4 regions of the Shewanella eurypsychrophilus genome follow, and region 1 is predicted to be linked to each of the others. Evidence: predicted binding sites of a transcription regulator. Region 1 holds the regulator's gene; each other region holds the start of a gene.

Region 1 (7,782 bases):
ACAAGAGGTTAAAATCTCTGCGGCAAGTCAAGAAGCCGATATAAAAAACAATCAAATGGTCTTTAATGGTCCAGTCGAAGTAACGCAAGGATCGATTAGAATCTTAGCCGATGAACTAAGAGCATCTTCTAAAGAAGATGGTGGCGGAAGAATATTGGTTGCCATTGGTAAGCCTGCAACCTATTCACAAATAATGGAAGATGGCCGTCCGGCTTCAGCAAGCGCTGAAGAGATTCGTTATGAGTTATCGAATCGAACATTAACCTTAATCGGCAATGCCACGCTTGAACAGGATGGTAGCCAAGTAAAAGGCAACATGATCCGTTATAACATTGCTGAGCAACGGCTTATTGCCGAGAGTAAAGGCAATGACAGGGTTATTACCATTATTCAACCTGAAAACTATCAAGAAAGCAGTCAGGAAGAAAGAAAAGACCCTGAGCCCAAACCAGACCCAATTCCAACTCAGTTACCAGAGATTGAGCAGGAAAAGCAATGAAGCAGAAGACACTAAAGGCTGTAAACCTTGCTAAGAGTTATAAAAACCGAGCCGTAGTACAAGATGTCAGTATCACAGTTAAAACCGGCCAAATTGTTGGCCTACTGGGACCCAATGGTGCAGGAAAAACAACAACCTTTTATATGGTTGTGGGCCTAGTACAAAGTGATAAGGGCAGGATTTTAATCGATGATGATGATCTGACACTCGATCCAATGCACCTTAGGGCAAGAAAAGGCATTGGTTATCTTCCACAAGAAGCGAGTATTTTCCGAAAACTATCAGTAAGAGATAACATCATGGCGGTGTTACAAACCCGCTCAGATCTCGATAGCAATGGCCGTGACGAACAGCTCGAAAGTTTACTCGAAGAGTTCCATATCACTCATATTCGAGATAGTCAGGGCATGGCTTTGTCTGGTGGAGAACGTCGCCGAGTTGAAATTGCCAGAGCGCTCGCAGCAAACCCGCAGTTTATTCTTCTCGATGAACCTTTCGCAGGTGTCGATCCTATTTCAGTTATCGACATCAAAAAAATCATCGAACAACTTAAAAGCCGAGGGCTTGGTGTGCTCATCACAGACCATAATGTGAGAGAAACATTGGATGTTTGTGAGCGAGCATACATAGTAAGTCACGGAAATTTGATCGCTGAAGGCACACCCGCTGAAATCTTGGACAATCAGCAAGTGAGAGCTGTGTACTTAGGTGAACAATTCAAGCTATAGTTAATCAATAAACTCTTTCTTCCTCGCGTATTAAGAGCAAAAAAAATTTACCAACGCTCAGCTTACTTACAGTGAGTTTAGGGGCCAGAGAAACCCCAGTTCAATTAAACAGGCTTTCTCATTTTATAATTACAATGAAGGGAATAGCGGTAAATGAAAGCGTCACTCCAGCTTAAAATGGGTCAGCAGTTAACCATGACACCGCAACTGCAACAGGCCATTCGCCTTTTGCAGCTATCGTCGCTGGAACTGCAACAAGAAATCCAACAAGCATTAGACTCCAACCCCCTTCTCGAATTAGACGAGGAGCAAGTTGATCTCCCGGTCAATGGTGAAGATAAAACCATTGATTCAACTGAATTCAGTTCTGGCTCAGAGGATGATGCACCTCTCGATAGCTCAGCAGTAGATACTTCTGAAGCCTTAACTCAAGACTCGATGCCTGAAGACTTTCCTACGGACACCACTTGGGATGAGGTGTATACCGCAACGCCAAACTCTAGCTCTGGCGCTATGCGCGACGATGATATGCCTTTTCAAGGAGAAACTAGTGAAGGCTTATACGAGCACCTAGAATGGCAAAAGAACCTTACACCTTTTTCCGATAATGACCTCGCGATAGCAACCGCTATCATAGATGCTGTGGATGAGAGAGGCTATCTCACCCAAAGCGTCGAAGATATTCTTGAAGCGATGGGCGATCCAGAAATTGAGCAGGATGAAGTTGAAGCCGTTTTGAAACGTGTACAACATTTCGATCCCATTGGAATTGCAGCGAGAGATATCAGTGAATGCTTAATGATCCAACTTGCACAATATGCTGACACTACACCACATATCGATAATGCGCGTATTTTAATAGCAGATCACCTTGATTTAATAGCAGGACGAGACTTCCGCTTATTGATGCGTAAGACTAAGCTCAAAGAAGATGATCTTAGAGAAGCTATTGAGTTGATTCAAACGCTTAACCCTCGCCCAGGGTTAGCCATTACACTTGGCCGTGATGAATACGTGATCCCCGATGTCACTGTCACCAAGAAAAAAGGCCGCTGGGTCGTTGAGCTCAATCCAGACTACATGCCTAAAATCAATGTAAATCAACATTATGCTTCTATGGCAAAAAGCACCAAAAACCAAGCTGATGGCCAGTTTATCCGTGGACATCTACAGGAAGCTAAGTGGTTTATCAAAAGCTTAGAGAGCCGAAATGATACCCTGCTAAAAGTTGCCAACTGCATTGTAAAATTTCAGCAAGGTTTCTTTGAATTTGGTGAAGAAGCGATGAAACCTATGGTGCTTAACGATATTGCAGAAGCCGTTGAGATGCACGAGTCCACCATTTCGCGTGTCACTACTCAAAAGTATATGCATACTCCGCGAGGCATATTCGAGTTGAAGTACTTCTTCTCGAGCCACGTAGGAACTGATGATGGTGGTGAGTGTTCATCAACCGCTATTCGTGCCTTTATTAAGAAGTTAGTAGCAGCAGAAAATCAGAAGAAACCTCTGAGTGATAGTAAGATGGCATTGTTATTGGCAGAGCAAGGCATCAAGGTTGCCAGACGAACCATAGCCAAGTATCGTGAAGCTATGATGATTCCACCTTCGAATCAACGTAAAAGTTTATAAACAATCAATTTAGACCTTAAGTCGAAATAATCTATTCTTCACTTAAGGTCTGAGCCGCACTCAAAAAGAGCAGATGACCAGAAGAAGCCTGCAGTCGAAAATATGGCTAACCTCCTGGTATAACAGGGAACAGTGTTGTGAGTTAAGCCAAAATAACTTAGCGAAATCAGCCAAAGAGTTATCTATAATCGGAAACTGGAGGAGTATTTCTATGCAAATAAACCTAACTGGACATCATATCGAAATCACCACATCACTAAGACAATATGTTGAAGAAAAGTTTACTAAGCTTGAACGACATTTCGATCAGATCAATAATGTGCAGGTTATTTTAAATGTTCAAAAAATGCAGCAAAAAGCAGAAGCCAAACTTCACCTAGCGGGTGCAGAGGTTTTTGCAGCGTCTCAAAACGCAGACATGTATGCCGCAATCGACTCCCTGATAGATAAGCTAGACCGTCAGGTTATTAAACACAAAGAGAAGCTGACAAAACATTAACGATGGAATTAAGCACCATCCTGCAGCCGGAGTGTACTACTTGCGCCACTCCGGGCAGTAAGAAAAAGGTACTGGAACTCATCAGCGATCTTGCCGCTGTCCAGTATCCGACCCTATCTTCACAAGAGATATTTGAAAGCCTCTTGGCGAGAGAAAAAATGGGAAGCACAGGTATAGGTAATGGTATAGCGATACCTCATGGAAGGTTAGCCAATATCAATCAGCCCGTTGCCGTACTGATTAAGTGCGAGGAGCCGATCTCCTTTGACTCAATCGATAAGCAACCGGTAGATATACTTTTTGCACTTTTAGTACCCGCTGAACAATGTGAACAACACTTAAGTACCTTGTCATCAATGGCAGAGAAACTTAATAATAAGCTCATTTTAAAGCAGTTACGAAAAACACAAGATGAGTCAGAACTCTATCAGGTAATAACACAATGAAGCTGGTGATAGTATCCGGTCGCTCCGGTTCAGGAAAATCTGTCGTACTTAGGGTCTTAGAAGATCTTGGCTATTATTGTGTCGACAATCTTCCTCTTCCTTTAATCGATACTTTACTCGAGCAACTTAAAGGCAGTAATGATCTGGTCGCGATTAGCGTCGATGTTAGAAACATGCCAGAACAGGAGAAAGAACTCGAAAAGCAATTATCGAACCTCGCTGAAGGCACCGAGCTTCTCAGTTTTTTCTTAAACTCCACAGATGAAGTACTGCTCAAGCGTTATAGTGAAACCCGCCGCTTACATCCTTTATCTCGCACAAAGAGTTCACTACAAGAAGCGATTGAGCATGAGCGCCAGTTACTCGAACCCGTTTCTAAATTGGTCGATCATTACATAGATACCTCCGAGCTTAATATCTATGATCTGAGCAATCAGATACGTGAAATCCTTTTAGGCTGTGTTGATAAAGAGCTGGTGATTAATTTTGAATCATTTGGCTTTAAGCATGGCATGCCTGCTGAGGCTGACTTCATGTTCGACGTACGCTTTCTACCGAACCCACACTGGGAGCCCGAATTAAGACCGATGACAGGCCTTGATGAACCTGTTCAGCTATTCTTAAGTCAGCAACCAACGGTTAATAAATTTATCTGGCAGATTGAGAACTTACTCGAAACTTGGTTACCCCATTTAGAAAGAAATAACCGCAGTTACCTTACAATAGCAATTGGCTGCACAGGCGGGCAACACAGATCTGTGTATGTCACCGATCAGCTAGCTAAACTCTTCAGTAACAGCAAACATACAGTGAAAGCCAGGCATCGTGAACTCAGCAATGATTAAGCTTGAACGTCAGGTGACCATCTGTAATAAGCTAGGACTTCATGCAAGAGCGGCGACCAAGCTCGTCGTACTGGCCTCAGAATTTGAGGCTGAGGTCACCATAGTTCAAGGCGAAAAAAGAGCTTCGGCGGCAAGTGTGCTTGGTCTCTTGATGCTAGAAACTGGCATGGGAAAAACCATTACCTTACTCGGTGAAGGCCAAGACGCCGATGCAGCTCTCGATGCTATCTGCGCACTCGTCGATGCTAAATTTGATGAAGCAAGTTAACTTAGGGCCTGCTGATCTTTCGAGCTTGAATTTTGCTCAATCTCAATGGGTTTAGTGCAAAGCATCGAGCGATGACGCCTAATGGGTTAAGCGAAAAGCTCGTAACGCAGCAATAAGGCCATTGAGATGAGCCCGTAGGGCAGCGTTTGTTGGCCATTTCTACTGCGTTATCGCTTGTTTATGTAGAGTAACTACACATCACAAGCTCTACCTTGCATAAAGGACCAACAACTCGCTGCAAAAACAACCGTGAAAGATTAACAGGACCTAGCACTGTAATAAATTCAGAGTATAATCTTCCTTTCCTTTGCATATTAATCAGTTAAATCTAATCTTAAGCTAGATACCATTTCAAAACTCAGGGAGGGTCAGCCATGCCGATAGAAGTATTAGACAATCAAACCACAGATCAACGTCTCAACCAGCTTACTCAAGCCCTTGGTAGTGGGATGTTCGTCCACGTCAGAAACATGCTTCATGACATGGCAGCTTCTGATGTCGCCTTTATTTTAGAATCATCCCCACCGAGAACCCGTCAGGTACTGTGGCAGCTTATCGATTTAGACCACACGGGTGAAATTTTAGATGAATTAGGTGAAGAGCTTAAAGATAGTCTCATCAAACAGATGACCCCCCAAAGGGTCGCTAAAGCTGCTGAGGGTATGGATACCGATGATTTAGCCTATATCTTACGCAGCCTACCAGATAGCGTCTTCAATCAAGTACTGCAATCCATGAGTGGCCAAGATAGGGCCAGAGTTGAGCAAGCCCTCTCCTATCCCGATGATACTGCTGGCAGTATCATGAATACAGATACCGTTACCCTAAGGCCAGATGTCAACATAGATGTAATATTACGCTATCTTCGTATTCGTGGTGAACTGCCAGAAGCAACCGACACGCTATATGTGGTCGATAAGCGTGATTGCTTACTTGGTGGAGTAAGCATTTCCAATCTATTAACCTGCAATCCTGACTCTTCGGTCAGGGATATTATGGCCTCAGATTTAGAAGGCATACCGGTTGGTATGAGTGACAGTGAAGTTGCTCAGTTATTCGAACGTCACGATTGGATCTCTGCGCCAGTCATAGGCGAAGATTCCCAGTTACTCGGTCGTATCACCATCGATGATGTGGTTGATGTCATCAGGGAAGATGCCGAGCACTCCATGATGGGTATGGCTGGTATGGATGATGATGCTGATACGTTTGGCCCGGTATTAAAAAGTACCTTCCAACGTTCCCTTTGGTTGACCATCAATTTGTTTGCCGCACTATTAGCAGCCTCTGTGAGTAACATGTTTGAAGGCACTCTAGAGCAGTTTGCGACTATTGCAATCTTGATGACCATAGTCCCGAGTATGGGGGGCGTTGCAGGAAATCAAACGTTAGCCCTGGTGATCCGAGGTATTGCCTTGGGCCAGATAGGACAAAGCAACTCCCGTTGGCTTATAGGAAAGGAGTTAGCCATTGGCTTCCTTAACGGTATCCTGTGGTCAGTATTGGTCTTTCTGGCTGTATGGCTATGGAAAGATGATATCGCGCTAGGGGGGCTGATTGGCGGTGCTATGCTGATTAATATGACTGTCGCTGGATTTGCTGGAGCCAGTATTCCCTTACTCTTGAAAAAAATGAATATCGACCCTGCACTCGCTGGCGGCATGGTGTTAACGACCGTAACGGATGTCATTGGGCTATTCGCTTTCCTTGGATTGGCGACTTTCTTTCTGCTCTAGTTTAACTTTCAGACTAAATGTAACCTAAGACATAACGATTAGGTTGCCGGTTCAAATCTACTTAAGTGTTTTTTACTTCTATACTTGTAAAAAACACTTAAGTCAGCGAACTTCAACCTGAGCTAAAGTAATCTTCCTGCTGCCTAGATTGACTCTTAAGGTATTAAAGGCGCATCGAACCCGTATGATTTAAGTATCTGCTGCCCCTGTTTAGACAAGATAAACATCGCAAGGTTTGCAGAATCTGTGTGCGCGTCTTGAATGATCGTCAGACCATAATTGGCCCCTACTGATAGCGCTTCTGGTATTTGAATAATTTGTAATTCAGGCAGCTCTTTTTGAGCTAATACAGCATTAGTACAGTAGGTTAAGAATATATCTGCACGCTTGTTATCCATGACCCAAGCATAAGGATTTTTTCCTGCTGGGGCCTGAGCAGTATCATCCCCTCCGGTTAACTTTAATGCTTTTTGCTCTAGTTTTGCTGTTGCACCAGGCTCTACCTTGTCAGCTTTACTAAATAACGCCCAAGCATAATCACCAGCCGGATCGGCTTTAGGGGTTGAAATCCCAACGTTGACCGACACATTTAGCATAGTATCGAGCAATGTATCACTGGTCACCTCGACCTCGGCCTGAGCAATAGCACATAGCTTATTACGGGCAAACATAACAACAGGACCAGACTTCCCTACTGATTGCAGGCTCTGAGGATGCTTCATATTCGCAGAAGCGTATACATCAACCTTTTCGCCTGCCTCGATGCGCTTACGCAGCAGCCCAGATGGAGCGAAGTCAGCATGAATAACGTCTTTATCTACTTGTTGATACTCGTTTAAGAGCTCTGCCATAGCCGTTTTCAAACTGCCGGCAGCTCTAAACTCTATGGGAGTAGAATGTGCCATCAATGGCAAGCTTAATACCGCGACTGCAATCCACTTTTTCATCTTCAAATTCCTGATGTTTACTTGTCAAAGTGACATCAGGCCATAGGTAACAATCTGCCTCAATAGCTTCTCACTAAAGCTTTTACTTGCTGAGATAGAGATCGCTAACTTTTTTTATTGAATGGACAAGATGTCCTAAAGTAGCACTATACCTATGGGTATTAAGAATAAAAAAGGCTCCC
Region 2 (7,782 bases), 1.3 Mb from region 1:
TGCCATCAACAACCCGTCCTAGTAGCTGAAGGCCTACATTTAATCCTGTTTGCTCTCCAAGTGGCGTCACCCTAGCACCTGGCAACACCCCTCGAAGCTCCTCAATCGGCATAAGATAAAGAAGTCCATCATCAAAACCAACCACTTCGGCGGTTAATTCACCCGCCATTGTTTCGATACTACAAAGGCTGCCAATAGATGCACGGCATCCTGTGGCTTCTAGCGTCAAGCCTACGACACGCACTAACTGTCCACTAGCCTCTGCGACAAACGGAAACACTTTATCTTGTTGTGCTCTGATTTTATTCAGCAGCTGGCTATGGCGATTGCTCATCTTCTGTACCTTGTTCATCTACTTGCCCACTTGGCTGCACATCATAGGAGTGACCAGTCTCAGAATTAGCGTTATCAGCCTCTGATGGCAATGGCTTTTCAGGTTCAGAGCTGGAAGGCTCATCAACATCTTCAATAGGCTTAGTAGATATTTCTGAACGATTATAGGAAGGCAAAGCTTGGGCTTGTTGTTCATGGGTCTGATTAAGATGGCTTAAATGATGACTCATCGTTTCGAGCACGGAAGTTAACCTTTGCTCAAGGCGCATATCCACGCTGCTTCGTTGACTATTAATAATGCAATCACCAGCCGATAAACTAGGGTCGGATTCTAATTGCCATTGATTCTTTTCTAATTGATTCACAGAATATAATTCCTGCACTAATAGAAAATCATCTGGGTGCAATCGAATCGACACCCCTTGTTCTTTTATCGGAAGCGAATCAACACCTTGCCTTAAGGCTGCTAGAATATGCTCAGGGTGTGTTTTAATCTCATGTCCAACGACGGCTCGGGTCAGCTTAATGGTTAAAGCAACCAACTCTTGCTCTATTTCTGTATCGAGTAACTCGAGTGGTTTTTCAAATTGAGTCAATATTGACTCAAACTTCTCTAGTAGATTTTTAGCTTGCTCTAAACCTTCGACGTAACCTTGCTCTAACCCTTGCTTAGTCCCCTCTTCATGGCCTTGTTTTAATCCTTCAAGCCGACCACTCTCAAGCCCGGACTTATAACCTTGATCTTTACCTTGCTCAAGCCCTTCTTGCTCAGCCTGCTCCCGAATAGCTTCGATTTCCGCTAGCGTTGGTGGCAAATAAGATTGTGTTTCTTCGACATTGAGCTTGGCAATGCTTCTTCGCCCAAACAGGTTTGATACCTGCTCGGGGTCAGCCTGAGTAATATCTGGGATCTGCCAACTGGTAAACTCTGGCTCAATACCTGGGTCAATTTTATCTTTATCTTGGCTATCTGGTTTCATTATAAGAACTCTTCACCACCACCACCGCCTAACATAATCTCACCGCTGTCACTCAATCGCCTAGCAATGGATAAGATCTCTTTTTGCGCAACTTCGACTTCGCTGATCCTAATCGGACCCATGGCTTCGAGATCGTCACGTAGCAGCTCAGCTGCACGTTTAGACATGTTCCCCAAAATTTTATCTTTAAGCCCATCATCAGCGCCTTTAAGCGCCTTCATCAAGACATCTTGTTGTATCTCACGCAGCAGCACTTGAATACCAATATCATCCACATCACTCAGGTTTTCAAATACAAACATAAGATCTTGGATCTGCTGAGCCATCTCTTCATCTGACTCTCTCATGGTCTCCATCAACTGACTCTCAACACCCGTATCCAAGTAGTTCATGATATTGGCAGCAGCCTTCAAACCGCCCATCTTCGCCGCTTGAGCACCACCTTGGCCAGCAAACTGTTTCTCCATGATGTCGTTCAACTCTTGCAATGCTGCCGGTTGAACTTCTTCTAAATTGGCAATTCGCATCATAAGATCGAGACGAGTATTTTCCGGAGATTGGGCAAAGATTTCAGCAGCTTGATCTGGCTCTAAATAGGATAAGACAATTGTTTGAATCTGAGGGTGTTCATTTTGAATGATGGTCGAGACTTGACGGGGATCCATCCACTTGAGTGATTCAAGACCCTTAGCACCGCCGCCCATAATAATCTGTTCAATCAGATTACCCGCTTTATCTTCACCGAGTGCAGCTGTGAGTGCTTTTCTAACGAACTCTTCACTGTTAAAACCTATCGATGAATACTTTTGCACTTCATCTAAAAATAATTGATGAACACCGATAACTTTCTCTTGACCAAAGTCCCGCATCGCAGCCATGGCCATACCCACTTTTTGAACCTGTTTAGGTTCTAGGTGTTTCAATATTGATGCTGCATCGGCTTCACTTAGACTTAAGAGTAATATTGCCGTTTTTTCAGTACCTGACAGCTCATCAACACCACCTGCTTTGGCCTTATCTGAATTATTGCTCATCGTTTTGTAACCAACCTTTGACAACTTGTGTAGATAGCTCAGGTTCATTGGCAACCAGGGCTCTAATTGCCTTTATCATATCATCATCTTTGTGTAGATCAGGTATCAATATTGAACCATCATCTGCGTAACTGTATTCGGCTTCTGGGCGATTGAGCATTCCTAAAGTATCTGAGGCAAATTGATCTTCTATCTCGGCAAGCTCATCACCAAACTTAGGCTCGTCAGGCACATTGACACTATCAGGATAAATAAGGCGTTTCAGCATAGGCCTGACAATAAATAGGATCAGTGAAAGAATAATTAACCCACCCATACCTAATTTTAATGCGCGCCAGAACCAAGGTTGCTCCCAAATTTCTGGAGCCGGTACTTCTTCAAACAATTGATCCATAAAAGGTACAGTAACAACTTCAAGAACATCACCTCGTTGAGTAGTGAATCCGACAGCACCTTCTAACAATCGACGAATATTGGCCAGCTCTTGCTCGGTTCTTGGTACACGATTTATTTGACCATCTTCACCGACGGGTCCAGATTTAAAGTCAATGGCAACTGAGACACTCACTCTTCTAACGGTGCCGACCTGTTGTCTAGTGTGGCTAATCGTGGTGTCTAGTTCAAAGTTTCTTGTCGCTTCCCGATGAGAAGAGCCATTAGCTGCAGACCCATTTTCAGCGGTATTTAATGCATTTTCAGGAATATTACTTTCCATAGGCGGTTGGTTAGACAATGCGCCAGGGATCCCTGATGCACTGCCGCCATTGCTGTCATTCTCAACGGTCATCTCACTTCTTAGGGCGGGAAGATCTGGGTTAAAACGTTTTGCAGTTTGTTCTACAGCAGTAAAATCCATGGTGACATCGACTTGAGAGGTAAAATTCTCAGGACCAAGGATCGGCATGAGAATAGATTCAACTTTGGTTCTGTATTCCGATTCTTTTTGTTGTACCAACTCAAGCTCTCTTCTGGCACGCGCAGAGCTTGCATCTTGACTGCCTGAATTTAACAAACGACCATTGGAATCAGTCACTGTGACTTTTGTAGGCACTAAGTCTTGAACCGCTGAAGCGACAATATCTACAATAGCATCCACTTCTTCTTGTCCCAACCCACCCCTGCGGGCACTAATCACGACAGTAGCACTTGGCTTAGCACGATTTCTGGCAAAGACATTTTCTTTAGGGATTGCCAAAATCACTTTGGCTCGACTAACGCTTCTTAGCTCTTCAATTGCTCTGGCAAGGTTTAACTCTTGACTATGTTTCAGCCTAGCTTGCTCCATGCGTTGGCTCACACCAAAACCGCTGTCTTGGGTTAAGAAGTCATTTTTTGCTGTCGCGCCATCTATCCCTTCACGACTTAAAATCAACTTTACTGCTTGGTATTGGTCTTCAGGTACTTTTATGACATCAACGTCTATTTTATAGTTAATCTTATTCTTATCTAAAGCATCGAGTACCTTTACCATCTCTTGGGTATCCATTTTCCCCAATGGTCGATATTCAGGTTCCTGCGCCCATAACATGATAAATACAGCCAATGCTAAACAGATAGCAAGAGCGAGGATCATGGTTATCTGACGGAGCATATCTACACCACCAAACATGCCACTGCCGCCTGATTTATTCTCTTCTTGCACCCCACCAGCAAGTTGATCACTTGCCAAGCTAGATTCAGAACCAACCACCATGTCTGTACTCAAAATAGATACCTGCTTATTCTATTAATTATTCTATTAATTACTGTTTTATTTATGCTTGAGCCGTCATTAAACTGGCATGCTCATAATCGATTTATATGCTTCTACAAACTTATTTCTCACTTGCACTGTGGCTTCAAAAGCAACACTAGCCTTTTCTCTCGCTATAACAGTGTCAGAAAGTGTCACACTGGTGTCGCCCATCTCTAAACGAGTCGCAAGAGATGCTGAGTTTGATTGTAACTCACCTACCGTTCCGATAGCTTGAGATAATAAGGCACCGAAGTCACTACCAGCAACGCTATTAACTTGCTGAGTGATAGGAGAGCTGAAACCTGAATTCAGCCCAGAGGTTGGAATTTCACTGCTAAGAGACTGCATCTCTTGTAATAATGAATTGGCTCCAATTTGCATATGTTACTCCCTATCACCCTAATGTACTGGGTCAGTGTCGAATTGTTGACTTACTTAACTGATAGATAAGAACATGCAAGAATACTGCCAAGTTAAATAAAGAAGGGAGGAGGTAAGGATAGTTCCTAGGAGCTAGGAGCTAGGAACTCGAACCTCGAACCTCGGAACTTGAAACTCGGACCTCGGACCTCGAAACTCGAAACTTGAAATTCGAAACTTGAAACTTGAAACTCGAAACTTGAAACTCGAAACTTGAAACTTGAAACTTGAAACTCGAAACTTGAAACTTGAAACTTGAAACTTGAAACTCGAAACTTGAAACTCGAAACTTGAAACTCGAAACTCGAAACTCGAAACTCGAAACTCGAAACTTGAAACTCGAAACTCGAAACTTGAAACTCGGACCTCGGACCTCGGACCTCGAACCTCGGACCTCGAACCTCGATCCTAGGAACTCGATCCTAGGAACTCAAACCTCGAACCTCGAAACCTTATTTTAGGCTGGGATCTCTATCCCCATATCTCGCATTTTAGCCATTTTATATCTTAGCGTTCTTGCACTAATACCCAATTTTTCAGCGACCAATTTTCGACTCCCCTTACACATATTCAGGGTCTCTAAAATTATCACGTGCTCTTGGGCTTTTAACTCATCTCCTAAAGCATCTAACTCTGCTGGCTTAGCTTGATCACTCAATGGCTGAACCACAGGTTCTATGGTTAACTTAACGTCTTGACTATCGATGATAATGTCGTTCACACTGATATGCTCACCACTATTTAGGATTAGAGCACGTTGAATAACATTATCCAGTTCACGCACATTCCCTGGCCATCTGTGTGTTAATAGCCTACGACAAGCACTTTCATCGAGCACAGGACATGGTGCAAGGCCAGAATGCGCAGCGTGCTTAGCGATTAGGTGTCTCGCTAAAGGCAATATATCTGCAGGTCTTTGGTTTAAAGCAGGCCAAGTAAGAGGAAATACATTAATTCTATAAAACAAATCCTCACGAAATGTGCCGTCGGCTACAGTTGCTTTTAGATCTCGATTTGACGTTGCCAGTACGCGAATATCCAGTTTAATATTTTTACGACCGCCGAGACGTTCAACTTCTCGTTCTTGCAGTACTCTGAGCAATTTGGCTTGTAAACCTAAATCCATTTCTGAAATTTCATCTAAGAGTAAAGTGCCACCTTGAGCCTGCTCAAATTTTCCTGGACATGCTTGATATGCGCCGGTGAAAGCGCCTTTTTCGTAACCAAATAATGTTGCCTCGAGCATATTTTCTGGTATTGCTGCACAGTTTATCGCTATAAATGGCCCTTCATTTCTTGAACTATGTTGGTGAATAAACCGCGCCAACACCTCTTTACCTGAGCCGCTAGGACCTAAAATCATCACAGATGCATCGGAGCAAGCCACTTTCTCAGCTAAGGCGAGCAAAGCTAAGCTTTTTTCATCCGCTACAATAGGCTTATTATCTACATTCCTCGGTTTCAAATACCGCGAGACTTGATTGAGTAATACTTGTGGTGCGAAGGGCTTTGCCAAATAATCCACCGCCCCTAACTTAATAGCATTAACCGCATTATCTATGGTTGCATATGCAGTCATTAATAATATGGGGAGATTAGCTTGCTGCTGTTGAAGGTAATTGAGCAAGCCTATGCCCCCAATACCCTCCATCTGAATGTCACTAATGACTAAATCGAACGATTCATTCTTAAGCTTGAGAATGGCATCTTCAGCACAGCTGACATCGACACATTCATAATGTGCGAGCAGCAAGGTATCAAATAACGCCTCTCTGAGTGAATGGTCATCTTCTACTAGTAATATTTTACCTTCAGACATGATCGGCCCCCTTAACAACCTGTACTTCATCAGCAATGGCGTGATTAAAGCTATCGTTAATACCTTGATTTAGTTTTGGAAATATTAGAATAGCCTTACAGCCTTTATTTTTTTGACAGCGTAATTGCATTTTACCACCATGATTAGCGACAACAGACTGAACCACCGCCAGACCTAACCCGGTGCCTTGGCTTTTAGTGGTAAAAAAGGGCTCAAGCACCTTCTGCTGCATCTCACTGTCTAAGCCTTTGCCATTATCAGTGACTTCTATTTGAATTTGATTTTCTATGTCTGCCGTTCTTATTTCAACTAAAGTGGCACCGGCTTCAATACTATTTATAACTAAATTATTAATAGCAGAGCTGAGCGCAGTACTGTTTGCTAAAAATTCATTTACCGAAAGATCAACGAGTCGTAATTGACTTAGATGTTGTGCTGCAATTGGCTCACAATTAGCCATCACACTGTCGAGTATGTCGGCGGTAGAATGAGCCTCTCCTTGCTCCTGCCCTCGACCTTTGGCCATTAGCAACATATCATTGACTTGATGCTCTAATTCATTGAGTCGATCGACGAGTTTAGTCTGAAATCGACTACGGGATTGTTCAGAAATCTTAGGGCTGGCTAAATTAGAGGCATAAAGCAAGGCTGCAGTGAGTGGCGTCCTTACTTGATGGGCCAATGTGGCTACCATCTTTCCCAAAGCAGATAACCGCTGAAGGTGAGATAAATTTTTCTGCAGCAAACGTGTCTCAGTAAGATCTGTGAGTACAATGAGCTGACCTGGTTCTGGCGTTAAAGGCGTGATAGCCATTTTAACTCGTCGGCCATTTCTCAATGAAACTTCATGGCCGTCATCCTTTTGTGGCGAGAAAGCCCGATTGATTATTTGTAGCCATTTTAGCCCTTCCAGTGGCAAACCTAGCAGCTCAACAGCAACCGGATTAGCATCGGTAACCAGTCCGTCTCCATTGAGAATAATAATCCCTGACGGCATAGCCTGTAAAATGTGTTCCATGCGATTAGACATGTTGGCAGCGGGCGCTGCATCCAACCATTTAGGGGACAGTTTATTTAGGCTATCTAATTGTATTTGAGGACTTACGGACATATCTACTCCGTCAAAAAATTGCTGCTAACGGAGTAATTGCACGATTTGTGCCAAAAAACAAAGAAGGATCTCGGTGCAAGGATGTTTGCAGGCTAACTTGAGGAGAAATATGAATATTTTAAAGGAAGTTCTAGTTCCTAGGGACTAGTGCCTAGGAACTGTGTAGACTGAGTTAATCTTTACCCATGCCATATTTACGCATCTTCTCGACGAGAGTAGTACGCCTTATACCCAGCATTTCAGCGGCTCTCGCAACAACATTATCCTGCTGCTCTAAGGCCTGCCTGATCATATCAATTTCAAGTTCGGCTAAGAGATCCTTTAGGTTAACACCTTCTGGTGGAAGTTCG
Region 3 (7,782 bases), 2.8 Mb from region 1:
TCTGATTTCAAGTGGGACGAGTGGTATCAAAATAGCCATTTAGTTGACAGACCCGATTATATTGCTGATGCAACATTGCATGAGTGCCAGTTGTTACTCACTGCTATGACTCGGCTAGAATGTTTTAGTCCAGGGGTGATGGATAATATGAGGCGCCAAGGGGTTTTGATTGCCATTCTTGAACGATACAATAATTTTTCAATGAAACTTGCTTGCTAGCACACAGTTAGGCTAAAAGAGTAAGCCTAACTGTGTAGGGGATAAGCTGAGATTTATCCATCCATGGCCTCTTTTCAGCAAAGGATACATACTCTCTATTTAAGAGAAGCCAGACATAAAGCAAGCTTCAAGCCTTCCATGGCAAGCTTGCATAAATGTTCCAGACATAAAGTCAATTTTTTACCATCCATGGCCTATTTATAGTAAAGAGTACATAAATGTTCCAGACATAAAAATGCCAGCAACTTGCTGGCATTTTTGTTTTGAATAATGGGTTTACTTACCAAATGGCACGGGTCTTGGGGTGTTAGCATTCGAAGGCGGCAGGATAGGCAATACTATCTGAGGTTGCTCGCCGGTGAGTGACTTAAGGAAAGCCACCATCTCTTTGACTTCAGTCTCTGACAGTTGCTGGCCGAGCTGAATATCTGCCATGGTATTCACAGCTTCTTCCAGTGTCCAGGTTGCTCCGTCGTGGAAGTAGGGGTAGGTTAACTCGATATTTCTGAGTGTCGGCACCTTAAATACAAACTTATCTGCTGCATTACCTGTTACAGCAATACGTCCTTCAGCTGGATTGCTTGTATGGAATGGTTTAACTAGACCCATTTTCATATACATGGTGCCACCAACGGCAGGTCCATTATGGCAGCTGGTACAACCTTTATCTTTAAACAATTGATAGCCTGACTTCGCCTCAGCGGTAATGGCTGACTTGTCGCCATTAAGGTATAAATCGAACGGGCTGTTTGGTGTGACTAAGGTTTTTTCAAATTCGGCAATAGCGTCAGTGATATTATCAATATTGACTGAATTTTTGCCATAGATGGCTTCAAATTTTGCTTGGTAAGCTGGCATTGAGTCTACAGTGGTAACGGCAAGTTCATGGGTGTAGCCCATTTCTCCTGGGTTGGCGATAGGTCCGCCAGCTTGCTCTTTAAGATCTTTAGCACGGCCATCCCAGAATTGGGCTAAGCCATATTCCGCATTGAGTACCGTTGGAGAGTTGATCGGACCTTCTTGCCAGTTATGACCGATTGACGTGGGCAGGGCATCAACACCACCTAGTGAAAGGTTATGGCACGAATTACATGAAATGAAGCCTGATATAGATAACCTTGGTTCAAAGAACAACATCTTACCAAGTTCGACCTTTTCTGGCGCCGTGATCTTTGCGGGTTCAATAATCTGTATTGGTTCATTCGCTATAGCTGGTGCTGCACTTACCGCTGCAATGATGGCGATTGATAAAGAAGAAAGTCGTTTCATATATGACCTCATATTAATACTTGTATTTTGTGTGGGTATTTAATAGGGCAATCATATTCGTTAGGTGGTAAACACGGTAACGCTTTGTTTCGATAGGGACTATCGGAAATTTGGATTAAGTAATCGTGAACAAGATCTCAGACAAGGGTGATGCTTTCAGGCAGGATGGTACATTAAGATCACGTTTTATAAAAAGATGTGATCTCACTTTTTTCCTCAGTAAGTATTTAGAACTAGTTTTTCATTTTTCGTAATAGAATTTTTCTATCTAACCAGGCCGCTGATGAATAAAATTGGCGCTGGCTTTTACGTAACCAGACCTTAGCCCAAGGAAATTCCAAACTCAACACCGCAAGTCCTATAGGTAATAGCAGCCAAGCTGGGCCGGGAAGTGCTAATAGCGCTATGCCTAAGAGTGTTAACCCTCCTCCTATGATAGAGACTAATGCTTTTTTTAACATAGCAACTCCGACTAATTGATGTTCTAAAAGCATAATATCTCACCATTAAGCATATCTTTACCAGTTGATAATTGTAACAAAGGTTAATTTCTAGTATGTATAAAGGGTCTATACTTATGTGAATTAATTATTAGCAGGCATTTCTCTTATTAATATACTTTCAGTGGTTCAATTCATATCGCGCTATATTCTTACTGGCATGTTTAAGTTCAGTGGAGTACTTGTGCTCTCGATATTCTGGATAGTTCCACTTCATGCAGATACCCTCAAGTTAACCTCATTACATTGGCCACCTTATTCAGGTAGTCAACTGACTGAGCAAGGCGCGTCAATCGCTATTGCAAGAGCAGCGCTTAATGCTGTAGGTCATGAGCTGGTTATTGAATTCTATCCTTGGAGCAGGGCTGTAAGGCTGGTGGGGCGCGTTGACTCTACGTACAACGGCTATGTCCCAGCATACTCATATCCTACAGAGCGATTTATTTTTTCTGACTCATTAGGCACAAGCCCCTTAGGTTTAGTTGAACAACAGATGAATCCAATAAATTGGCCAAAACTCGCCGATCTCAACCAATATACCTTGGGAGTCGTCAGAGATTATGTGAATACCGCAGGTCTTGATAGCATGATCAAACAAGGTATACAGCAGGTTGAGGTGGTTAATTCAGATGAGCACAATATAAAGAAAGTTGCATCGGGTCGGATTAAGGCCGCTGTGGTGGATGTGCATGTACTTAAATATATCCTTTCCAGAAGTGACTTGAAGCCTTTATCTGATAAGTTACAGATCAATAAAAAGCTGTTAGAAGAAAAACACTTATATATCGCATTTAAAAATAGCCTAGAGGGTCAGAAATGGCGTGAAACCTTTAATCGTGGATTAGCTCAAATAGATGCTAAATCGATTCTGGATCGTTACATGGCTACAATTACGGTAGGTGATTAATCGTTTATGCACATAGCATCTATAGCAACGGCTTAGTAAGCAAGCTAAGCCGTTGTGTCGACGATTACGGAAGTTAAGCTTTAGCGACGATAGTCTGACCAATAGGCGTTAAACTTAGCATTGCCAGTTTTAGATGTTGGATCCCGAATGGGATACCGATAATAGTAACAAAACAGGCTAACGCGTGCGTTATATGGCCAATGGCCAGCCAAATGCCAAACAGTAAAAACCAGACTACATTACCTAATGTTCCGAAAGCGCCAGTTCCTAAATCGTCTTGCCCTGTAAGGCTTCTTCTATTCATCTGCTCTTGGCCAAATGGCCAGAATGTCATTTCACCAATCACAAAGCAGGCACGGCCAAACGGAATCCCTATTATGCTTATGAAACAAAGCAGCCCAGCTATCCACCAAGCCAGTCCCATCACAAACCCACCTAGAACAAACCATGCGATATTAAAGATTAAACGTAATACTGCCATTAAGGCCTCCCAATCATTATGACTTACTTTACTTACAGTAATTAAGCGAAAATCATGCCAAATATATTTGTCAGTAATAACAATTGCTTGTGAACTGTGGTTGGGGGTTGATTGGTTAGAACTCACAGCTTTTAGTGCTTTTAGTCGATAGAGTCTCTAACCCAATGGTAATATCGGTTTATATTTAGTTGCGAAAATTCATTACCATGAAATTAAGTCATACCCAGGTTGATACCATTGAAATGTTCGAAAGGCAGTTTTATCTCAAACGAGATGATCTGCTTCACCCTGATTTTTCAGGAAATAAAGCCAGAAAATTTGCTTACTTTCTTGAGAACGAATTTCCTGGAGTGAATAAATTGATAGGCTATGGGTCCCCCCAAGCTAACTCTCTTTACTCAATGTCTGCACTGGCCAAACTTAAAGGTTGGCAGCTTGATTTTTATGTCGATCACATTGCTTCTCATATTAACGAAAATCCAGTAGGCAACTATGGTGCAGCGTTAGCTAACGGCGCAAATGTGATCTCACTCGACAGTGTTCCCGATAGGAATGATCGAGATGTTTTGACTTATATTCAAGAGACAATTCTCCCCAATGAAGAGAATACAGTCTTTGTTCCAGAGGGGGGACGATGTGCCTATGCTGAATTTGGCGTGTTTAAACTCGGAGCAGAGATCGTTCAATGGGCGCAGACCAATAAACAACCAGAACTCATGGTCTTTCTACCTTCAGGTACAGGGACAACGGCACTATTTTTAAATAAATACTTTGTCATGCAAGGCGTGAACATTCGTGTGTTCACCTGTGCGGCTGTTGGCGGTGATGATTATCTGGTTAAGCAGTTTTATGAACTCGATGAAAATGAAGCGTTTCATCCAAAGGTGGTGTCTTTACCTAAAAAATATCATTTTGGAAAGCTGTACCGTGAATTCTATGAAATGTGGTTCACGCTTAGTCAGACGGGTATTGAGTTTGAATTGCTTTATGACCCTTTAGGCTGGATCGCACTGAAACAATATTCTCAAGAGTTTGATAGTGGCATACCGATATTATATCTGCATCAAGGTGGTTTACTCGGTAATGAAACCATGTTGCCTAGATATGAACGAAAATACGGTAAAATAAGTAGGAGTTAATAAAAGGGTTTTACCGTTTGGTCAGGCTGAGTATCTGTGAAAGTGATACAGCCTGAACCAAAGGTAGGAATTGCTGATTGCTAATAGCCGACTTATGATGTCAGTCCTATCTGTTTCCTATTAATTAGCATGGAAACACTCGATACCAGTGAGAGGAGTGTATCGAATAGCAGTTGGTGTGACCGATTTAAATCTAATTTCAAGTTAATTTTTGAAATGGGCAAACGAGATTTATTTGTTACCTGACAATAGCCAGTTCATAAATTTCAGTGCTTCAGTTCGTTTAGAAAAAGTTTGTCTGTTTTTCCCTTGGCTATCAGTGAAAGCGATAGAAGATTTATTAACAGAAATTGAATCTACTGGAAAATTAACTGTGATCTGATGACCGTTTACGTTGTACGACATATGTCATACTCCTTATGTTACTGCTGTAAATAGCAGTTTGAATTTAATAATAAAAATCCTTAGCAATTTGCAAAAGATGAGCATTAAGTGTGGATTGAGATTACCCATCTTCAACAGTTTAATCAAGTTAGCCAGATCACAATAAATGTGAGCAATTGTAATCATTGTGATATCTAGAACTCATTAATGAGAGTTAAACATAAATATATGACAGCTAAATGACGAAATTTGATGAGGTAAACCGGTGTAATAATATTTTTGCGAGGTAAAAGACGAATGGAATCGGACTTACGAAGTAAAAATTAATTAAGGGTGTCTCTAAATCAATGGTTATTATATCGACGAGTTTAACCTTGTCAACTTATTTTATGCAGGTAATTTAAACATGGAGTACAAAAACAAGTTGTAAAACTGTTGTTTATGAGAATAAGTGATAGAATTTGTGAGTGTATTGTTATCAGGTGATCTTTGGTATGCGTTTGAGTAAATGGATTTTATCATTTTTGTTTGTTTCCCAATGTTGTATTTCAATGGCACAAGCTGCAGGTACACCCAGTATGATGGGGGTACTCAAAGGGGCATCCTCAGAGGAGCCCGTCGTCAATGAATTGTCAGTGCATCAGAAATATGAATATAAAGATAAACTGAAACGAGATACACCCAGAGGAACCCTTGAAGGTTTTACTCAAGCGGCTTATGAGCAAGATTTTGAACTCGCAGCCAAGTACCTAGATCTTAGATATTTACCCGAAGGCATGACCAAAGCAAAGGGCGCCGAATACGCATCAAAATTACAGGCCATTATAGATAGAAATATCTGGGTTGATCTGGATCAAATTAATGACTCTCCACGAGGGCACGATAACGATATGTTGCCTGCTTATCGAGATGCTTTTGGCCGGATAAAATTAGAAAGTAGTGAAGTTTCATTATTATTACAGCGAGTTCCTGGTGAACAGGGATCGATATGGAAGGTATCAAATGCCACTGTGGCAAAAATCCCCTCACTTTATGATCAATTAGGCTATGGGCCTGTGGTTGAGTGGTTTGTTGAGCATATTCCAGAGGGGCGCTTATTTAAAGTGAACCTTTGGGAGCTAACCTTACTATTAGTCTATTTGGTTGTAGCTTTTCTCATCGTTATTCCAATCACTTGGATAGTCAAATTCATTATTTTAAAGAGCCACTACGCGTTAAAACAAGAGCTTGGTTATATTGTTGCTGGACCTTTACGTTTATTTATTGCTGTCGTGTTAGATAGGGCTTGGATGGCGCACAGTAGCGTTTCGGCCATGGCGTTGGAGATGGTTAATACAGGTTTTTTAATGTTTATTGCCATCGTTTGGTTAGTCTGGTCTTCACTCGGCATTTTTCAGGCTGGTCTTAAGCGACGTTGGTTAGCGAAAGATAATCAGCAAGGAGCGTCACTCCTTGGTCCGCTAACGAATTTCTTACGGGTTATTTTTGTCGTATTAGCGGCTTTAGTGTGGCTTGAACACCTTGGCTTTAGCGCCAGTGCAATTTTAGCTGGAATGGGAATTGGTGGTGTGGCTATTGCGTTAGCATCCAAGCAGTCTATTGAAAACTTTATAGGTACTATTACCTTATATTCAGCCGCGCCCATAAGGGTTGGTCATCTTTGTCGCTTCGGTGCCATTAGTGGCACGGTGGAAGAGATAGGGCTGAGATGCACTCAGATTAGAACGTTAGACAGGACGCTAATCCATGTACCTAATGCCAAATTAGCTGAAATGGAAATTGAGAATATTTCGGAGCGGGAAAAAATCCGCTTCAAAGCCGACATTCGTCTCGATTATGAGACTTCCTCAGAACAGCTTAAATCGATAACAGTCGATATTACCTCTATGCTGGAAAGGCATAATGAAGTGGATGAGAGCCCATTAAGGGTGACTTTTCAAGGTTTTGGATTGCACGGTTTACAAGTGAATGTTTTTGCCTATGTTGGTACCACTAGTTACCCTACGTATCAGTTAGTCGCAGAAGAGTTACACCTTGGGATCATGGATATAGTGGTTAAACATGGTTCTAGAATTATTCCTGTGGCACCGATCGCTGCAAAAATCTAACACTGTGTATCTTATTTTTGTGACATATGAAGATATGTTTTTATTATTAGGGCGTGTAGGTAAGACTAAACCTGATGCTTGATTGGATAATTGTGAACTTGAGCCTTTTATCGGCGGCTCAAATCGATGAGAATGACTATAATTAACAAGAGTATTGTTGGGACTGTTATTCATTATCTTGTCCCTTAATTTATGACCTTTTATTTTGAGAACAGCATAATGGCAAAAGTACTGGATTCTGTAGACCAACGCACAAAACTTGTTGGTGAAAACCGGCTCGAATTGTTATTGTTTCGAATTAATGCAACCCAGTTGTTTGCTATAAATGTGTTCAAAGTTAAAGAGGTGGTAAAATTGCCGTCTTTAAATTCGATGCCGGGCAGCCATTCAAATATCAGTGGGGTGGCCAATATTCGTGGTACTTCTATTCCAGTCATTGACCTTCGTAGTGCTATCGGTTTTCGTCCAATTACGGGTGAACACGAAGCCAATATGATCATAACCGAATACAACCGCAGCGTTCAGGCTTTCAAGGTTGGAAAAGTTGAACATATCGTCAATATGACCTGGAGTGACATCTTACCTCCGCCTAAATCTGCCGGTAACCATAATTATTTAACTGCCATCACTCACATTGAAGTCGATGGTAATAAACAATTGGTTTCTATCATAGATGTAGAGAAAGTATTAGCTGAAATTATCCGTTACGACATCACTCTGTCAGAAGGCGTTTTGGATGAGAAACTCGTTCATGAAATGATGGGACGTAAGATTC
Region 4 (7,782 bases), 1.3 Mb from region 1:
TTTTATTGAAAGAGGCCAATAACACAGGCGTAGCGACTAACAATGGCTGAGTAGCCTCCAACTCATCATTTTGTTCAACCAACTCACTCACTATCTGTTCAGATATAAGGTTAATTGCCGATGAAGCCGGCAACTGATTGCCGTTGGCAAGCAGATCCATGTCTGAATTTTCACTCTGAGCACACGCGCTAAGCAAAAAAATAGATGATAGAAACAGAACATTACGCATAGCAGTACCCTAAACTTAACGATAAAAAACGCTATAAGATCACAAATAGCAAAACCTGTGAGCTCGATACAAATACTCTCACACAAAACTTGAGCAAATATCACGCCACAAATGAAGTGTTCTCCAGCCGAATCCCTAACTGGATTTTCAGCAATCTAGTATTAGCATAGTCATCGGCATGTTTCTTAATAACTTTAGCTGCGCTGCCGATACTCATAATTAAAGGCACAATAATTGCCTAATATATAATCTGTCACAAACCTGTCACGCTCTTCATAAGGGCACCACAGTATTTGTATTAATTAACTATTCAGTACTAAAGTTATGGAGATCCATAATGATGCAAAATACACCATCAAGCCCCTACAGAGATAAAAGCAAAGAAGCTTTTTGGAAATCTGGTGTTGTAGATGTTCACTTAGGTAAGGAGGTATTTTCCGGACTACACCAAATTAATTTAGCGACCCAAAATCCTAGAATATCTTCTATCGGTTCTTGTTTCGCACAACACGTTGGCAATTGGCTCAATGCTGGAGGCTACTTATTTAATCAGAGTAAAATTGAATCAAATCAGGTTTCTAGTTTTGCCTTTGGCAACCTATATACGCCTAAATGTTTGTTGCAATGGTTTGATATTGCAGAACCTGAATCAGGTATTGATAAAAGTAGCGCTATATATTCAGACGGGAACAGATTTTATGATTTATTAAGGCCCAATTTTAAACCTGCAGGATTTGGGTCAGAAGCGTCTTTAATCGGCGCGAGAATAGAAGCCGTTACAGAGATGATAGAAACTATCGCTGTAACCGATGTACTCATTTTCACTCTAGGATTGACTGAGGCTTGGAAGGATTGCAATAATCTATTTTACCCAAGCTGCCCCGGGGTTATATCAGGTGTTTTCGATAACTCCCTCTACAGTTTCTATAACTTCGGTTATGAGGAGATCTGTGCCAACCTTAAAGATATAGCGACTCGTCTAAAGGCAATTAATCCCAATATAAAAATAATTTTGACTGTTTCTCCCGTGCCATTAACTGCAACGGCGACAGATAATCATGTCTTGATAGCCAACCAATATTCAAAATCGATTCTCCGCTCAGTAGCTGGCTATTTAACAAGCAACGACTCAGATTTCGATTATTTTCCCTCTTACGAAATTATTACTGTCCCCTGCTCGGAAGATTTCCGGTTTGAGAGTAATCGAAGATCTGTTACAACCTCAGCTGTTAACTATGTGATGCGTCATTTTGAGTCAGTTCTGAGTGTACTAGAAGAGCCAAATATAACCCAAGATACCCAGCAAAAAGATGAAAACTCTCAGGTTCCCATATCGGATAATGATGAGGTTGTCTGCGAAGAAGAGATGTTAGAAGCTACAAGAAAGCTACAAGATAAACCAATAGAGCACCCATTATTAGCGCTCACTCTTTTTGGGGATAGCCATATGGGTAAACTCTCCACCTCATTTAACAAGCTCAATATTCCACACTCTGGTGGCATGGTCATGAATGGTTCAGCTTTCACTCAAAACAAATTTGCACTATGCGATACCGAATACTTTGTACCACTGGAAAATGCTGCATCGAGAAAATTATGGTCAGTGATACTTGATAACTTAAAGAAACACGAAGTGCACCAAGCTTCTAACAAATCAATAATAATTTCTAATGTTGGGATGCAGACTCACCAAAATATCGCCCGGTTCGTCGCTTGGCTAAATAAAATTTATCCCGCAAAAAAGCCAGTTATCACAGTGAATGTACTTGTTGACTTTTTCAATGATGAACTATCTGAACAGCTCTCTATTTTATTTCAACTCCACAACAATGGACACAAGGTCATTGTCGTATCGGATCCTCCTTTTTGTAAGTATTTCAAAGAGTCAGAGTCAATGACAAACCTGATTTACTCATACTTTGATGCAATGGAATACATCTGGAATCAATTTGGAGTGACGTTTTATAATGCCGCAAGAGTATTTGATGAAGAGATAAAAGATCCAGAACTCTATATATCTAACACCATACACGAAGATGGACGTTCTGACTGGTATCATGGAAATAGTAGATATTACACTTGGCTAGCAGAAAAGCTAATCAAACTGACTCAGTAAACTAGCGTTCGACTATCGTAATACATCGCTAATTTAATTAATTACCCACGGTTTAGATGTGAACATTATCTTATATATTCACGCAAGAACATTTTATTGGAACCGTCACTTTCAACATCTAACTGGTAACTGGTAACTGGTAACTGGCGTGACTTTTGCTTGTAATCATTAGATTGTGAACTGTAAATGACAAACCTGTCATTTTAATGTCGGCAACGATATCTATCTCCGACAAAAAAGTGGAATAACTGATGAAACTTATTACTTTACTCCTAGTCATCACATGCTCTCTGTATTCTCAGATTACAGTTGCCGCATGGGTTGTTGTCAAAGGGCAAGCAAACATCGTTGATGGAAATATTAGCAAAGCCAGAGAAGATGCATTGGAGCAAGCGCTAACGTATGCTTCACTCAATAATGGAGCAAAGTTTTCTAGCACACAAACAATCAACAATGGTCAACTAGTGCAAGATAGCTTTACGATCAATCAGCAATCACAAGCCAGTAAAGTCGAGCTGATTAACGAACTCATCGAAGCTGATAAGTTGACCATCATGGTTCGCGTTGATGTGATCCAATCCCATGAAATGCAATGCGATAGCCAACAGCTAAAGGCCGCAATACTGGTTCCTCAATCCCTGATTAAAGATAGAGCTCAGCTTCGATATGGCAATATCGGTTTCTTTGAAAAAAATCTCTCACAGCGTCTCGGAGACGCCATAGATAATCATTCAATGGCAAGTTTCGCCCATATACATGCCAATGAGCGACTAGATGTAGAACAAGCACTAGTTGATATCCGCGGCTATCGTCTACCGAGTTGGCTCAGTGAAATTACCGATAGCCAATATGTACTACTGCCAGAGATCATTGATATATCAACCGATCCTGCCGAGAGCCAGATGCTAGGCCTCTGGAGCAGTGATCCTAATCGACAGTTCCAAATACGACTCTCGCTCTACCATGGGATCAGTGGTGAGCAAGTATGGAGCGAATCATACGCCACCGTCTCTCCTTGGGAGTTTGAAAAACAAGAAACAGTGCCGTCAAACCATCAAAGATTTTGGCTTTCGGCCTATGGCAAGAGCATCGATAAAATACTGGCTAACGTCGTCGAAGATATTGATAGTGCATTGAGCTGTCGTCCAATACTAGGACAAGTGGTGGCTAAGCAACATGATAGAGTCATTCTAAATCTAGGCCGTAGACATGGCATAAAAGTCGGTGATAATTTCGATTTAGTGTTACAACAAAATATACCAGACCGCTTCGATAAAATGCGTGCTGTTGCCGGTAAGAGTAGAGCTAAAATCATCATAGATCAGGTAACCGAAAAGACAGCCACTGCTGTTTTAGTCGATAAAAATGCCTCATACAATGTACAGATAAATGATCTAGCGATAAAAATGTAGCTTAATTTAGTGGCTATTAAAGTTTAAAGTGGCTTAAAACCATCTAAAGCGGATGATAATTAAGCACTTAAATAAATAGCTTTCATCGCCTCTTTTCATCGAGGCTAAAAACAGTATAATCACTGAAGTCTCCCTATAGCTCAACAGGATAGAGCAGTCGCCTCCTAAGCGATCGATCGGGGTTCGAGTCCCTGTGGGGAGACCAGTTAGTGATATGTGCTCTAGCCATCGAGATACACTCTCTGAGGAAATCACATTGTCAGATCTACTTCAGCAAAATCTAGATATCATTTATAGAAGATGGCCATCTCTGGCCGATACCTTAATAGCAACATCAATAGAAGCACTAGATGCATCGATAATTTCAGGCCTCAATCAAACGATCAGCATTAATGGTATCCAGCTTAGTAGCCGTCACGATCGACAAGCAGAAATAGACCTATTGATTTCAACTCTTGAGCCGAGACTAGATACAGTCAACGTCTATGGTATTGGAATGGGGGATATTGCCAAACAGTTGATACTGCTAGACTACTTGAAACAAATAAAAATCGTTCTTCTTAATCTAACAGTTTTTAAGCTTGTGTTAACTTATACTGATCAAACAGACTGGTTGTCTGATGAACGCTGTCAACTAGTTAATGCTTCTGCCAACATGAAATTGAAAAAACCCTTTGTCAGTATTCCTAGTGAAGTCGTCCTAGCTGCTGATAACGGTGCAAGCCTGAGAAACCAGATATTAGTACATTTTCAAACCCTATACTCAGCCAAAGCCCACCAAGCTGATAATACAGAAATAAACCAACGATTTAGCGATAACCGCTATTTGATAGAAACAGATCCAGACGTATCTCTACTCTTCAACTCTTACTCTGGAAGCTCAGTATTCATTGTCGGTACTGGTCCTTCCCTATCAGGCTACCTCGAACAGCTGAAAATACTGCAGTCACGAGATAGAAAATCTTTAGTTATAGCTGTCGACACCGCTATGCGGCCACTGCTAAATGCTGGAATAACACCTGATATAGTGGTCACCATGGATGAGATAATTGATGAAAAGCATCTCAATTTCAGTCGTTCTGAAAATATTACTTTAGTATATTTTCCACGACTGAATAAACATGTCATAGAGTCTTGGAAGGGTCCTCGCTATATCGCTTATACTGAGGGTGTTCTCTATGACAGTTTGCGTAAAATTAAGCGCCATAGTTCACTATTTTCCGGTGGCAGTGTAATACATCCAGCCTTAGATCTCGCCGTAAAGATGGGCGGTAAGGCTAATTATTTACTTGGATGTGATCTCGCGTTTCCAAATGGTAAAACCCACACGGGCTGGGCAGATGGTGAATTGAATATGCATATTAGTGGCCAAGCATCACATCAGTGGGTTTACGACAATCGAGGTAAAAAGGTGATCACGAGTCTAAGTTTCTTGAGTTATCTGGAGTCAATGGAAGAATATATTGCCTCAGTGCCTGACCGAGAGTTCATCAATATCAATGTTGAAGGTGCGGCCATAAAAGGCTGTAAAGTCGTAAGGAGTCTCCCCAATGACTAAGGTTGACAAAATAAAAAATGACTTACATAAAGCTGCAGATCACTTTATTTTGGGTGAAGAAAGCGAAGCATTGACTCTGTTGGCTGAAATTTCTGAACAATTTATCAGTGTTTTTGACACCCTTTCACCCGAATTACAGACTGAGCTCAATCAGATCATCGAGGCGACGATTACCACTCAATCACGACAGGATTGGCTGGGAGTCGCTGATTATTTGAAGTTTGAACTCATTGAGCTAGTCGATAAAATAGAAATAGAATTAGCAAGGTAAGGTTATTGTTATGAACAGAGTTTTAGTCACTGGCGCCGATGGTTTTATCGGTTCACATTTAGTTGAATTGCTTGTAGATAATGGCTTCCAAGTCAGAGCATTATCACAATACAATTCATTTAATCATTGGGGCTGGCTGGAAAATACTCGATGTCTCAAGCAGATAGAAGTTATCTGTGGCGATATACGCGATCCCCATTTTTGTAAGCTGATCACCAAAGATATCGACATCATTTTCCACCTCGCAGCATTGATAGCCATACCCTATTCTTATTCTGCCCCAGATAGTTATCTTGAAACCAACGCTAAAGGAACACTCAACATCTGCCAGGCGGCACTGGAAAACAAGGTAACAAGAATCGTCCATACCTCGACTAGTGAAGTTTATGGTACGGCCAAATACGTGCCAATAGATGAGCACCACCCTTTGCAACCTCAGTCGCCCTATAGCGCCTCTAAAATTGCCGCCGATAGCATGGCAATGAGCTTTCATAATAGCTTTGAGCTGCCTTTGACTATTGCTAGACCTTTCAATACATACGGACCTAGACAGTCTGCCCGCGCAGTGATCCCTACAATTATTAGTCAAATAGCGGCTGGAGCACAGGAAATAAAGCTCGGCGATCTCAGTCCAACTCGCGACTTTAACTATGTCACCGACACCTGCCGTGGCTTTATAGCGCTGGCACAAAATGATTCTTGTATCGGTGAAACTATCAACATAGCTTCTAATAGTGAAATTTCTATCGCCGATACTTTAGATCTAATCAAAAAAATCATGGCCAGTAACGTCGAATTTATTAGCGATGAAACTCGAATAAGACCCGCTCAGTCAGAGGTGTTCAGATTGTTTGGTGATAACAGCAAAATTCTCAAGCTCACCGGCCATAAAGCAGAGTATTCAATCGAGAAAGGATTAGAAAAAACAATCAATTGGTTTTGTAATAAAGATAATCTATCCCATTACAAAACTGACATTTACAACCGTTAACCCAATAATAAGCCAAGATCTTTAAGTATGAATACTGACATTTCATTGACCATAGAATTTATTCGTCACACCTACAAAACGAATGCGTTTATTCCTCTACATGCGCCTCAGTTCGATGACAGGGAGTCTAAGCTAGTTAACGAAACCATTAACAGTAGCTTTGTCTCGAGTATTGGCAAATTTGTCACTCAATTTGAGCAAGATATACAAAGCTACTTAAGTAGCAACTCCGCAGTCGCCATGGTCAATGGAACGGCAGCACTGCAGAGTGCCCTATACTTAGCCGGTGTTGGAGTGGGCGATCTGGTTATCACTCAATCTCTAACCTTTGTGGCTACTTGTAATACAATTCATCATCTTGGTGCCACTCCCATATTTATAGATGTCTCTAAAGAGCACCTAAGTCTCTGCCCTAGGGCACTAGAAAACTACCTCAATCAGCACGCAGAACTCTGTGATGACGGTATTTGCCGGAATAAAAACAGTGGCCAAACCATCAAGGCATTCGTGCCTATGCACACCTTCGGCCACCCCGCTGAACTCGATAAATTGTTAGTGATTAGTCAACAATGGAATATTCCGTTGATTGAAGATGCCGCTGAGAGTTTAGGCTCTACATACGAGGGCAAACATACGGGTACCTTTGGACGCTTTGCAGCCATTAGTTTTAACGGCAATAAAATTATCACCACAGGTGGAGGTGGCATCTTAATCTGTCATGATCAGGCGGATGCTGCATATGCACATCATATCAATACCACAGCAAAAGTGGCTCACCCCTTTGAGTTTTATCATGATGCTTATGGCTTCAACAATCGACTACCTAACCTTAATGCCGCATTGGGTTGTGCCCAGATGGAGAAATTAGATAATTACGTCAAGGCTAAGCGACGACTTGCCAGTCAATATCAAAGCTTCTTCGCGTCGAGTCGATTCGATTTCGTCACAGAGCCTAGTAATTGTCGTTCAAATTATTGGTTAAACGCAATTTTACTACCAGACCCGGCCCTTAGAGAGGAGTTTCTAGTTAAAACCAATGAGGCTAATGTGATGACCAGGCCTGTATGGCAGTTAATGCACTCTTTACCTTTATTTCAACATGCCGAGCGTGATGAACAGCGGAACGCTAGTTGGCTCGCCAAAAGATTAATAAACCTGCCTAGCTCACCGGTTTTGAAAGCTGACTAAACTAGGTACTTGGCAGG

What was found. The regulator sigma-54, encoded in region 1, starts transcription at its own class of promoters, with help from an activator protein. The targets are predictions, from matches to a motif close to GTTGGCACGNNNNTNGNNT.
Region 2: the regulator sigma-54 is predicted to act here: its motif matches at 4,537-4,555, upstream of fliE (flagellar hook-basal body complex protein FliE).
Region 3: the regulator sigma-54 is predicted to act here: its motif matches at 3,420-3,438, upstream of FM038_RS09775 (YccF domain-containing protein).
Region 4: the regulator sigma-54 is predicted to act here: its motif matches at 2,488-2,506, upstream of FM038_RS16150 (flagellar assembly protein T N-terminal domain-containing protein).

The regions. Positions count from the first base shown of each region.
Region 1 is NZ_CP045503.2:5,076,462-5,084,243, forward strand. It holds gene lptA (lipopolysaccharide transport periplasmic protein LptA) at 1-499, shown strand, start outside; gene lptB (LPS export ABC transporter ATP-binding protein) at 496-1,227, shown strand; gene FM038_RS21750 (RNA polymerase factor sigma-54) at 1,381-2,859, shown strand; gene hpf (ribosome hibernation promoting factor) at 3,071-3,358, shown strand; gene ptsN (PTS IIA-like nitrogen regulatory protein PtsN) at 3,361-3,804, shown strand; gene rapZ (RNase adapter RapZ) at 3,801-4,649, shown strand; gene FM038_RS21770 (HPr family phosphocarrier protein) at 4,642-4,917, shown strand; gene mgtE (magnesium transporter) at 5,292-6,653, shown strand; gene FM038_RS21780 (molybdate ABC transporter substrate-binding protein) at 6,809-7,600, opposite strand.
Region 2 is NZ_CP045503.2:3,758,209-3,765,990, forward strand. It holds gene fliI (flagellar protein export ATPase FliI) at 1-334, opposite strand, end outside; gene fliH (flagellar assembly protein FliH) at 318-1,313, opposite strand; gene fliG (flagellar motor switch protein FliG) at 1,313-2,347, opposite strand; gene fliF (flagellar basal-body MS-ring/collar protein FliF) at 2,337-4,040, opposite strand; gene fliE (flagellar hook-basal body complex protein FliE) at 4,119-4,463, opposite strand; gene FM038_RS15985 (sigma-54-dependent transcriptional regulator) at 4,960-6,321, opposite strand; gene FM038_RS15990 (sensor histidine kinase) at 6,314-7,432, opposite strand; gene FM038_RS15995 (sigma-54 dependent transcriptional regulator) at 7,605-7,782, opposite strand, start outside.
Region 3 is NZ_CP045503.2:2,313,954-2,321,735, forward strand. It holds gene FM038_RS09755 (DUF6508 domain-containing protein) at 1-219, shown strand, start outside; gene FM038_RS09760 (cytochrome-c peroxidase) at 496-1,488, opposite strand; gene FM038_RS09765 (PGPGW domain-containing protein) at 1,722-1,949, opposite strand; gene FM038_RS09770 (substrate-binding periplasmic protein) at 2,149-2,895, shown strand; gene FM038_RS09775 (YccF domain-containing protein) at 2,969-3,376, opposite strand; gene FM038_RS09780 (pyridoxal-phosphate dependent enzyme) at 3,583-4,515, shown strand; gene FM038_RS09785 (hypothetical protein) at 4,747-4,920, opposite strand; gene FM038_RS09790 (mechanosensitive ion channel family protein) at 5,394-7,007, shown strand; gene FM038_RS09795 (chemotaxis protein CheV) at 7,227-7,782, shown strand, end outside.
Region 4 is NZ_CP045503.2:3,794,468-3,802,249, forward strand. It holds gene FM038_RS16140 (FlgO family outer membrane protein) at 1-229, opposite strand, end outside; gene FM038_RS16145 (GSCFA domain-containing protein) at 567-2,345, shown strand; gene FM038_RS16150 (flagellar assembly protein T N-terminal domain-containing protein) at 2,597-3,757, shown strand; tRNA gene FM038_RS16155 (tRNA-Arg) at 3,887-3,962, shown strand; gene FM038_RS16160 (motility associated factor glycosyltransferase family protein) at 4,014-5,315, shown strand; gene FM038_RS16165 (hypothetical protein) at 5,308-5,586, shown strand; gene FM038_RS16170 (NAD-dependent 4,6-dehydratase LegB) at 5,597-6,577, shown strand; gene FM038_RS16175 (LegC family aminotransferase) at 6,605-7,765, shown strand; gene neuC (UDP-N-acetylglucosamine 2-epimerase) at 7,767-7,782, opposite strand, start outside.